Leisingera sp. NJS204: one gene and its partner. The protein of the gene in region 2 interacts with the protein of the main gene of each other region in a pairwise test. Links are inferred from orthologs where the notes say so. Each region holds a gene or a part of one and is shown on either strand. Other genes may lie near its edges. The genes, in order: ETW24_RS02010 and ftsA.

What was found.
Region 1: the proteins of ftsA (region 2) and ETW24_RS02010 interact in binary tests that used the Escherichia coli proteins (3 or more experiments, as listed by UniProt). The link is inferred for Leisingera sp. NJS204 from one-to-one orthologs.

What each region holds. Positions count from the first base shown.
Region 1 is NZ_CP035417.1:393,673-396,935, forward strand. What follows is about bases 72-3,019. They hold ETW24_RS02010 (rod shape-determining protein), read right to left. Parts: upstream 2,095-3,019; coding sequence 1,048-2,094; downstream 72-1,047. Other genes in these bases: mreC (rod shape-determining protein MreC), read right to left, coding at 72-982; ETW24_RS02015 (hypothetical protein), read right to left, coding at 2,315-3,019. In the rest of the region: ETW24_RS02000 (rod shape-determining protein MreD), read right to left, coding at 1-48; more of mreC, read right to left, coding at 41-71; more of ETW24_RS02015, read right to left, coding at 3,020-3,097; ETW24_RS02020 (23S rRNA (adenine(2030)-N(6))-methyltransferase RlmJ), read left to right, coding at 3,218-3,263. UniProt on the Escherichia coli protein: Forms membrane-associated dynamic filaments that are essential for cell shape determination. Acts by regulating cell wall synthesis and cell elongation, and thus cell shape.
Region 2 is NZ_CP035417.1:2,673,828-2,676,938, forward strand. What follows is about bases 30-2,825. They hold ftsA (cell division protein FtsA), read right to left. Parts: upstream 2,197-2,825; coding sequence 862-2,196; downstream 30-861. Other genes in these bases: ftsZ (cell division protein FtsZ), read right to left, coding at 30-486; ETW24_RS13140 (cell division protein FtsQ/DivIB), read right to left, coding at 2,198-2,825. In the rest of the region: more of ftsZ, read right to left, coding at 1-29; more of ETW24_RS13140, read right to left, coding at 2,826-3,097; ETW24_RS13145 (D-alanine--D-alanine ligase), read right to left, coding at 3,085-3,111. UniProt on the Escherichia coli protein: Essential cell division protein that assists in the assembly of the Z ring. May serve as the principal membrane anchor for the Z ring.

The DNA of each region.
Region 1 (3,263 bases), 2.3 Mb from region 2 along the record:
AAAGGCTGCACGCATAGCCCAGATCCGGGCGGGCGAGGTATTAGCCATTGCCGGCCTCAGCAGTGCCTTCGGCGCTGCCGCCGCCCAGCCCTTCGGGCCGCGGCTGCGGAACCGGATCACCCGGGGCTGCTCCGACCAGCCCGCCGGGATCCTGGATCACCTCGGTGCCGTGGTGGCGCAGCACCCGCAGAAATTCCAGCCGGCTGTAATCGGCGGACAGCCGCACCCGCATCCGGCCCGAGCGGTCCTTGGCCACCTGGCCGATCAGCAGGCCCGCTGGAAACACCGATCCGTCACCGGAGGAGATCACCCGGTCGCCGGGCCGCACAAGGTCGGGATTTTCCAGAAAGCTCAGCACTGGCGCGGCGCTGTTGTCACCGGTGACAAGAGTTGTCTGTCCGGAGGGCTGAATGGTGGCGGGCACTGCGCTGGCGGCGTCGGTCAGCAGGATCACCCGCGCGGTGTCGTGCCCGGTGCCGGAAATCCGGCCCACCAGCCCGATCCCGTCCATCGCCGCCCAGCCGTCATGCACCCCGTCGCGGCTGCCCACATTCAGCAGCACCGATTGCCGGAAGGGTGAACCGCTGTCGGCCATCACCACCCCGGTGATATAGGTAAGCTGCGGGTCCAGCCGCACGTTGTTGAAGTCCAGCAGCCGGGCGTTTTCCTGCTCCAGCTGCAGTGCGGCCTCTTTCCAGGCCCGCATCTGCCGCAGTTCGCTGCGCAGCTCGCGGTTCTGCTCGGCCAGGCGCTGATAGCTTTGGAAATCGCGCACCAGGTTAACGGCGGCGGTGACCGGCACCATGGCCCAATCCATGCTGGGCACCACGCGGTCAGCCACCTGGGCGCGAAACCGTTCCACGCGCGGGCTGTCGATCCGCCAGACGATGAACACAGCAGCCAGGCACAGGCACAAAACCGCTGTCAGCAGACGCCGCAGCGGGGTTGCATAATCGTCGCGCTGTGACTTGTCCTTTGCCACGTCTCTCCTTCCAGCCGCCCCTCCAGCCCGTTGTCAGCTGGCGCCATTCAGGCGGTCAGGGGCGTTTAGCTGTCGTAGTCGATGGCGTGGGCCAGCTGCTTTTCATATTCCAGCGCCTTGCCGGTCCCCAGCGCCACGCAGTTGAGGCTTTCGTCGGCGATGGATACGGCCAGGCCGGTCTGTTCGCGCAGGGCCAGATCCAGATCACCCAAAAGCGCGCCGCCGCCGGTCAGCATCACGCCGCGGTCGACAATGTCGGCGGCCAGATCCGGCGGGGTGGTTTCCAGCGCGGTCATCACCGCCTCGCAAATCTGCTGCACCGGTTCGGCAAGCGCCTCGGCCACCTGGGCCTGGGAAATCTCGATTTCCTTCGGCACGCCATTCAGCAGGTCGCGGCCGCGGATCTGCATCGACTGGCCGCGGCCGTCGTCGGGCATCCGGGCGGTACCGATGGAGGTCTTGATGCGTTCAGCGGTGGCTTCACCCACCAGCAGGTTCTGCTGGCGGCGCAGGTAGCTGATGATAGCTTCATCCATACGGTCGCCGCCAACCCGGACAGAACGGGCATAGACAATATCGCCCAAGGACAGAACCGCCACCTCGGTGGTGCCGCCGCCGATGTCGACAACCATGTTGCCGGTCGGGTCGGTGATCGGCATGCCTGCACCGATGGCTGCGGCAATCGGCTCGGCAATCAGCCCGGCGCGGCGCGCACCAGCGGACAAAACCGACTGACGGATCGCACGCTTTTCAACCGGAGTGGCGCCATGCGGCACGCAGACGATGATCTTGGGCTTGGAGAAGGTCGAGCGTTTATGCACCTTGCGGATGAAATGCTTGATCATTTCTTCGGCAGTGTCGAAATCGGCAATCACGCCTTCGCGCATCGGGCGGATCGCCTCGATCGAGCCGGGGGTGCGGCCCAGCATCAGCTTGGCGTCTTCGCCCACGGCCAGCACCTTCTTGACGCCATCCTTGACGTGATAGGCCACCACCGACGGTTCGGAAAGGATGACACCGCGGCCCTTGACGTAAACCAGCGTGTTCGCAGTGCCGAGGTCGATGGCCATGTCCGAAGAGAACAGACCGCCCAAGTTTCCGAAAAGCGCCATATAGAAGGGATCCTGTGAGTGCTGTCATTTTTACCTTAGGCGACTCCCGGTGGGGCCGCCAGCACCAACCTTATAAGCGGCAGTGCAGTGCCGCGAAAGGGCGTATTATGGTGAAACAGCGCCTTTCCGCCAAGTCCACGGCGTCATTACAGGCCCCGTCCAAGCGGTCAGGCCAGGATGGGCGCAGAAGCCCGCCTGGGCGGGCAGCAGCGGGATCAGGTCAACTGGAGAAAATCCGCTTCATTTCAGTGTCAAAATGCGACCAGGTCAGGCTGGCGCTGTTGCCGGCATAACCCTCATAATAGGATTTGCCGCTGGAGGTCGGCAGCCCGGCCCAGATCTTGGCCAGGTTCAGCATGAAGGTCTTGCGCGGCATTTCAGCTTGCAGAAAAGCGCTGTAGCCGGCTTCTTCGATCAGCTGATGCGCCAGCTGATCCTGCAGTTCGGGCGAAAAGCGGGCCTGCGGTTTCACACCCTGATGCTTGACCAGCCGCCGGAAGGTTGCGGGGATCAGCTGGTAGCGCCCGATGGCATGGGGCTGTCCCGGCGTTGCTTTGATCCAGGCGTTGATCTCGGCAACGGTCATCTGCGTGGGTTTCTTTGGCGGCTTGCGTTTGGCGCCGTGCTGCACGGCATCATAATTTGCCTTGCCCGCCTCGGCGCTGGCGATCAGCGTCAGCAGGCGGCTTACGCTTGGCGGCGCGCTGAGAAGCGGGGCGAACAGGCTGCCGCCGCTGCGGCCGCGGAACAGGCTAGCGGCTCCGGGATCAAGCGAGACCGCGCCGCGCCCGGGATCTGCACCAGGCAGCGTATCGGGTAAAATGCTGGCCAGCGCCTGAGGCGCCGGGCCTGGCGCTGGGCCGGGCTGGGGGGCAGAAGCCTTGTGCAGGAAGAACTGGTTGCCAACCAGCGAATACCCCTGTGCGCTGACGGCCCCTGCGGCGCACAGCAGCATAGCCAGAAATGTAAGGAAGAGGGCAACGGCGCTCGTTCTGAGGGGCATAGGGACCTGCATTCTGCGGTATCTCGACTGGCTGCAGTCTGCCCCATCGGGGTTGAGATTCCGTTTATCCTGCGTCCGCTGCCCCTTCCGCCCTGCGGCAATTGCCGCTAGAGGGGGCCTATGCTCTCTTATCAGCACATATACCACGCCGGGAATCTGGCCGATG
Region 2 (3,111 bases):
ATCGACAACCTTCTGCAGGCTTTCGACACCCGCCTCAGCCTGGCGCATCCGCTTGAGACCCTCGAACTGGAACGGCTTGGTGACAACGCCGACGGTCAGCACGCCCAGTTCCCGCGCAGCCTGCGCAATGATCGGCGCCGCACCGGTGCCGGTGCCGCCGCCCATGCCGGCAGTGATAAAGCACATATGCGCGCCGGCCAGATGGTCGACGATCTGCTCAATGCTTTCCTCAGCCGCAGCCGAGCCCACCTGCGGACGGGCGCCTGCGCCCAGGCCTTCGGTGACCTTTACACCCAGCTGGATGCGGCTCTTGGCCGAGGCCTGCTGCAGCGCCTGCGCGTCGGTGTTGGCCACGACGAATTCAACGCCGTCCAACTCCTTGGCAATCATGTTGTTGACGGCGTTGCCGCCGGCCCCGCCGACACCAAATACCGTGATCTTCGGCTTTAACTCTTCTTGCCCGGGCATCGAAAGATTCAACGTCATGCTCATACCGCCTGTGTTACCCGCCCTTCCCGCAAAGGGCTTTTTCCTGTGCTATTCACCATAATCCTACCGCGCAGAGGGAGTTTCGTCATCCCAAAAAGCACAATGTGCCACAAAATACGGCCTCATTCTGAGGTCTAAACCGCGGTATTTCGCCGTCCCTAGCAGATATGGGGGATTCAACACAAGCCACACACAACACAGCTGTCACGCCCGCAAAATCACTTCTGCAGAAGGCATCTTTCCTGATACGTGGCTGGCCACTGCCCGGCCTGCTGAATCGCCGCGTTTGCCGCGGACGTTAAGAACAACCTAACGGGTCCTGCCGGCGCTGTCACGCCCTCTTTGACCCGTCAGGCAGAATTGAAAAGCGGCTTACCAGTTGTCCCGGAACCAGCGCACGGCGCGGCCTAAAGTGCCCGCCGGATGGCGGCTGGCGGGCATCTCGAAGTCCCACCATTCGTCCTGCGGATGCGCCGCAAACAGGCACAGACCCACGGCTGAGGCAAAGCCCGGCCCGGTCGCCGATTGCGGCAGGCCGTGAACGCGCAAGGGCCGCCCCAGACGCACCTGCTGGCCCAGGATACGGCTGGCCAGCCCGTCCAGCCCCATGATCTGGCTGGAGCCGCCGGTCAGCACGATCTGCTGGCTGGGGAGATACTCGAAACCCGCCGCATCCAGCCTTGCCCGCACCTCTTCCAGGATTTCTTCGACGCGGGGCCGCATGATGCCGATCAGCTCGGCCCGGCTGACAGTGCGCCGGTCATGCTCCCAATCGCCGGTATCACCGCCGATGTCGATCATGTCACGGTCGTCGGCACCGGTGGCATGCACCCCGCCGCAAAAGGTCTTGATCCGCTCCGCGTTGGTCAGCGGCACCCCCAGCCCCATCGAAATATCGCTGGTGATGTGATCGCCGCCCAGACGCACCGCATCGGCATAGATCATATGTTTCTTCATAAAGACCGAGATCGAGGTTGAGCCGCCGCCCATGTCGATACAGGCCGCTCCCAGCTCCTGCTCGTCCTCGACCAGCGCCGAAAACCCCGAGGCATAGGCCGAGGAGGCAATCCCCGCCAGCTCCAGATCGCAGCGCTGGATGCAGCGCACCAGGTTTTGCACCGCGATGGCATCCACCGTCAGCATATGCATGTCGACCGCCAGCGTCTGCCCCATCTGACCGCGCGGATCCCCCAGGCCGGACCGGTTATCCAGCGCAAAGTTCACCGGCTGCGCATGTATCACCTCGCGGCCCGCGCCGTATTCCGGCACCTCGCAGGACGCCAGCACCTGCGCCACCTCATGCTCCGAGACCACCTGGCCTTCAAGATCCAGCTTGGCATCCAGCCCGTAAGAGCGCGGATTGGCGCCCGAGAAACAGGCGATCACGTGGTCAACCCGCACTTCTGCCATCTTCTGCGCCGCCTGCACTGCGGTTCGGATGGCGCGTTCGGTTTCCTGCATGGCATTGATTTCGCCGAACTGGACCCCGCGCGACCGCGTGGTCGCCGCCCCGATAACCCGGAACCCCGACTGCCCGGCCAGCGCACCGATGGACCCGTCCTCGCTTAAGCGGCCGGTGCCGTCAAAGCGCAGCACCAGGCAAGCGATTTTAGAGCTGCCCACGTCCAGAATGGCCACCACGCCGCGCTGCATCGCCTGGCGCCGCATCTGCCGCATCGCCCGCTGCGATTGATAGAGATCTGTCATGCTACTGCCCGCCCCCATTCAGCTGCCGGATCCGCCACCAGTTTTCCACTGAGTTTTCGGTCATACGCACGGTCGGGCGCCCAGCCAGGCGCATATCCACCGCTGCCACATCGCGTTCCAGCAAATCCTGCACTTCACTTACCGCCAGCACCCGCTCCAGCGCCCGCACCGGCTGCTCTGCCGGCAGCATGATCCGCTGCTTGCGGTCGAGCACCACGTCCCAGCGCCGCTCGCCCACCCGGACCAGTCCGCGCAGCCGCGGCCCCAGCGGCTTGGCTGCAGCAAACAGCTGCAGCGCCTGTGACGCGTGTTGCCCGGCCCCCTTGCCCGCGATCAGCGGCAGGTCCGGGTGCAGGTTGCGGCGGCCCAGCTCGGCCACGTGAATGCCGTTCTCATCCAGCAGCGCTAGCCCCTCGCGGCTGCGCCAGATCAGCGCCGGCGTTCGTTCCTCGACGTCCACCTGCAGGATGCCGCCCGGGCGGATCCGCACGCTTGCAGTCTTGACCGGGTCCAGCCCGGTGATCACATCGCGGATCTGCTCCAGATCCAGATCAAAGGAGCTGACGGGAAAATCCGCCGGCACCACCACGCGGATGTCCTGCGCCACACTGGGGCCCGCCCCGTCCACCGCCATCACATTGACCATGAACTCGGGCCGCTCCTCGATTGCGGCGCGGGCATCGCTGACCAGCCCCTGCAGCGCGGCCCGGCGGCTCTCATCCGCAAGATAGGCGCTGCCGGCTGCAAAAATCAGGCAGAACGGTACCCCGACGCGCAGGCCGAACCGGATACCCGGCGTCAGCATCCAGCGCTGCAGCCGGTACTTCAGCCGCGACGGCGCCGGATCCGCCCGTCCCTCGCCGCCGCTGCTGCGGCGCAAGCGCCCCTTCAGCGGTTGCATGAGGCATCCTCCAC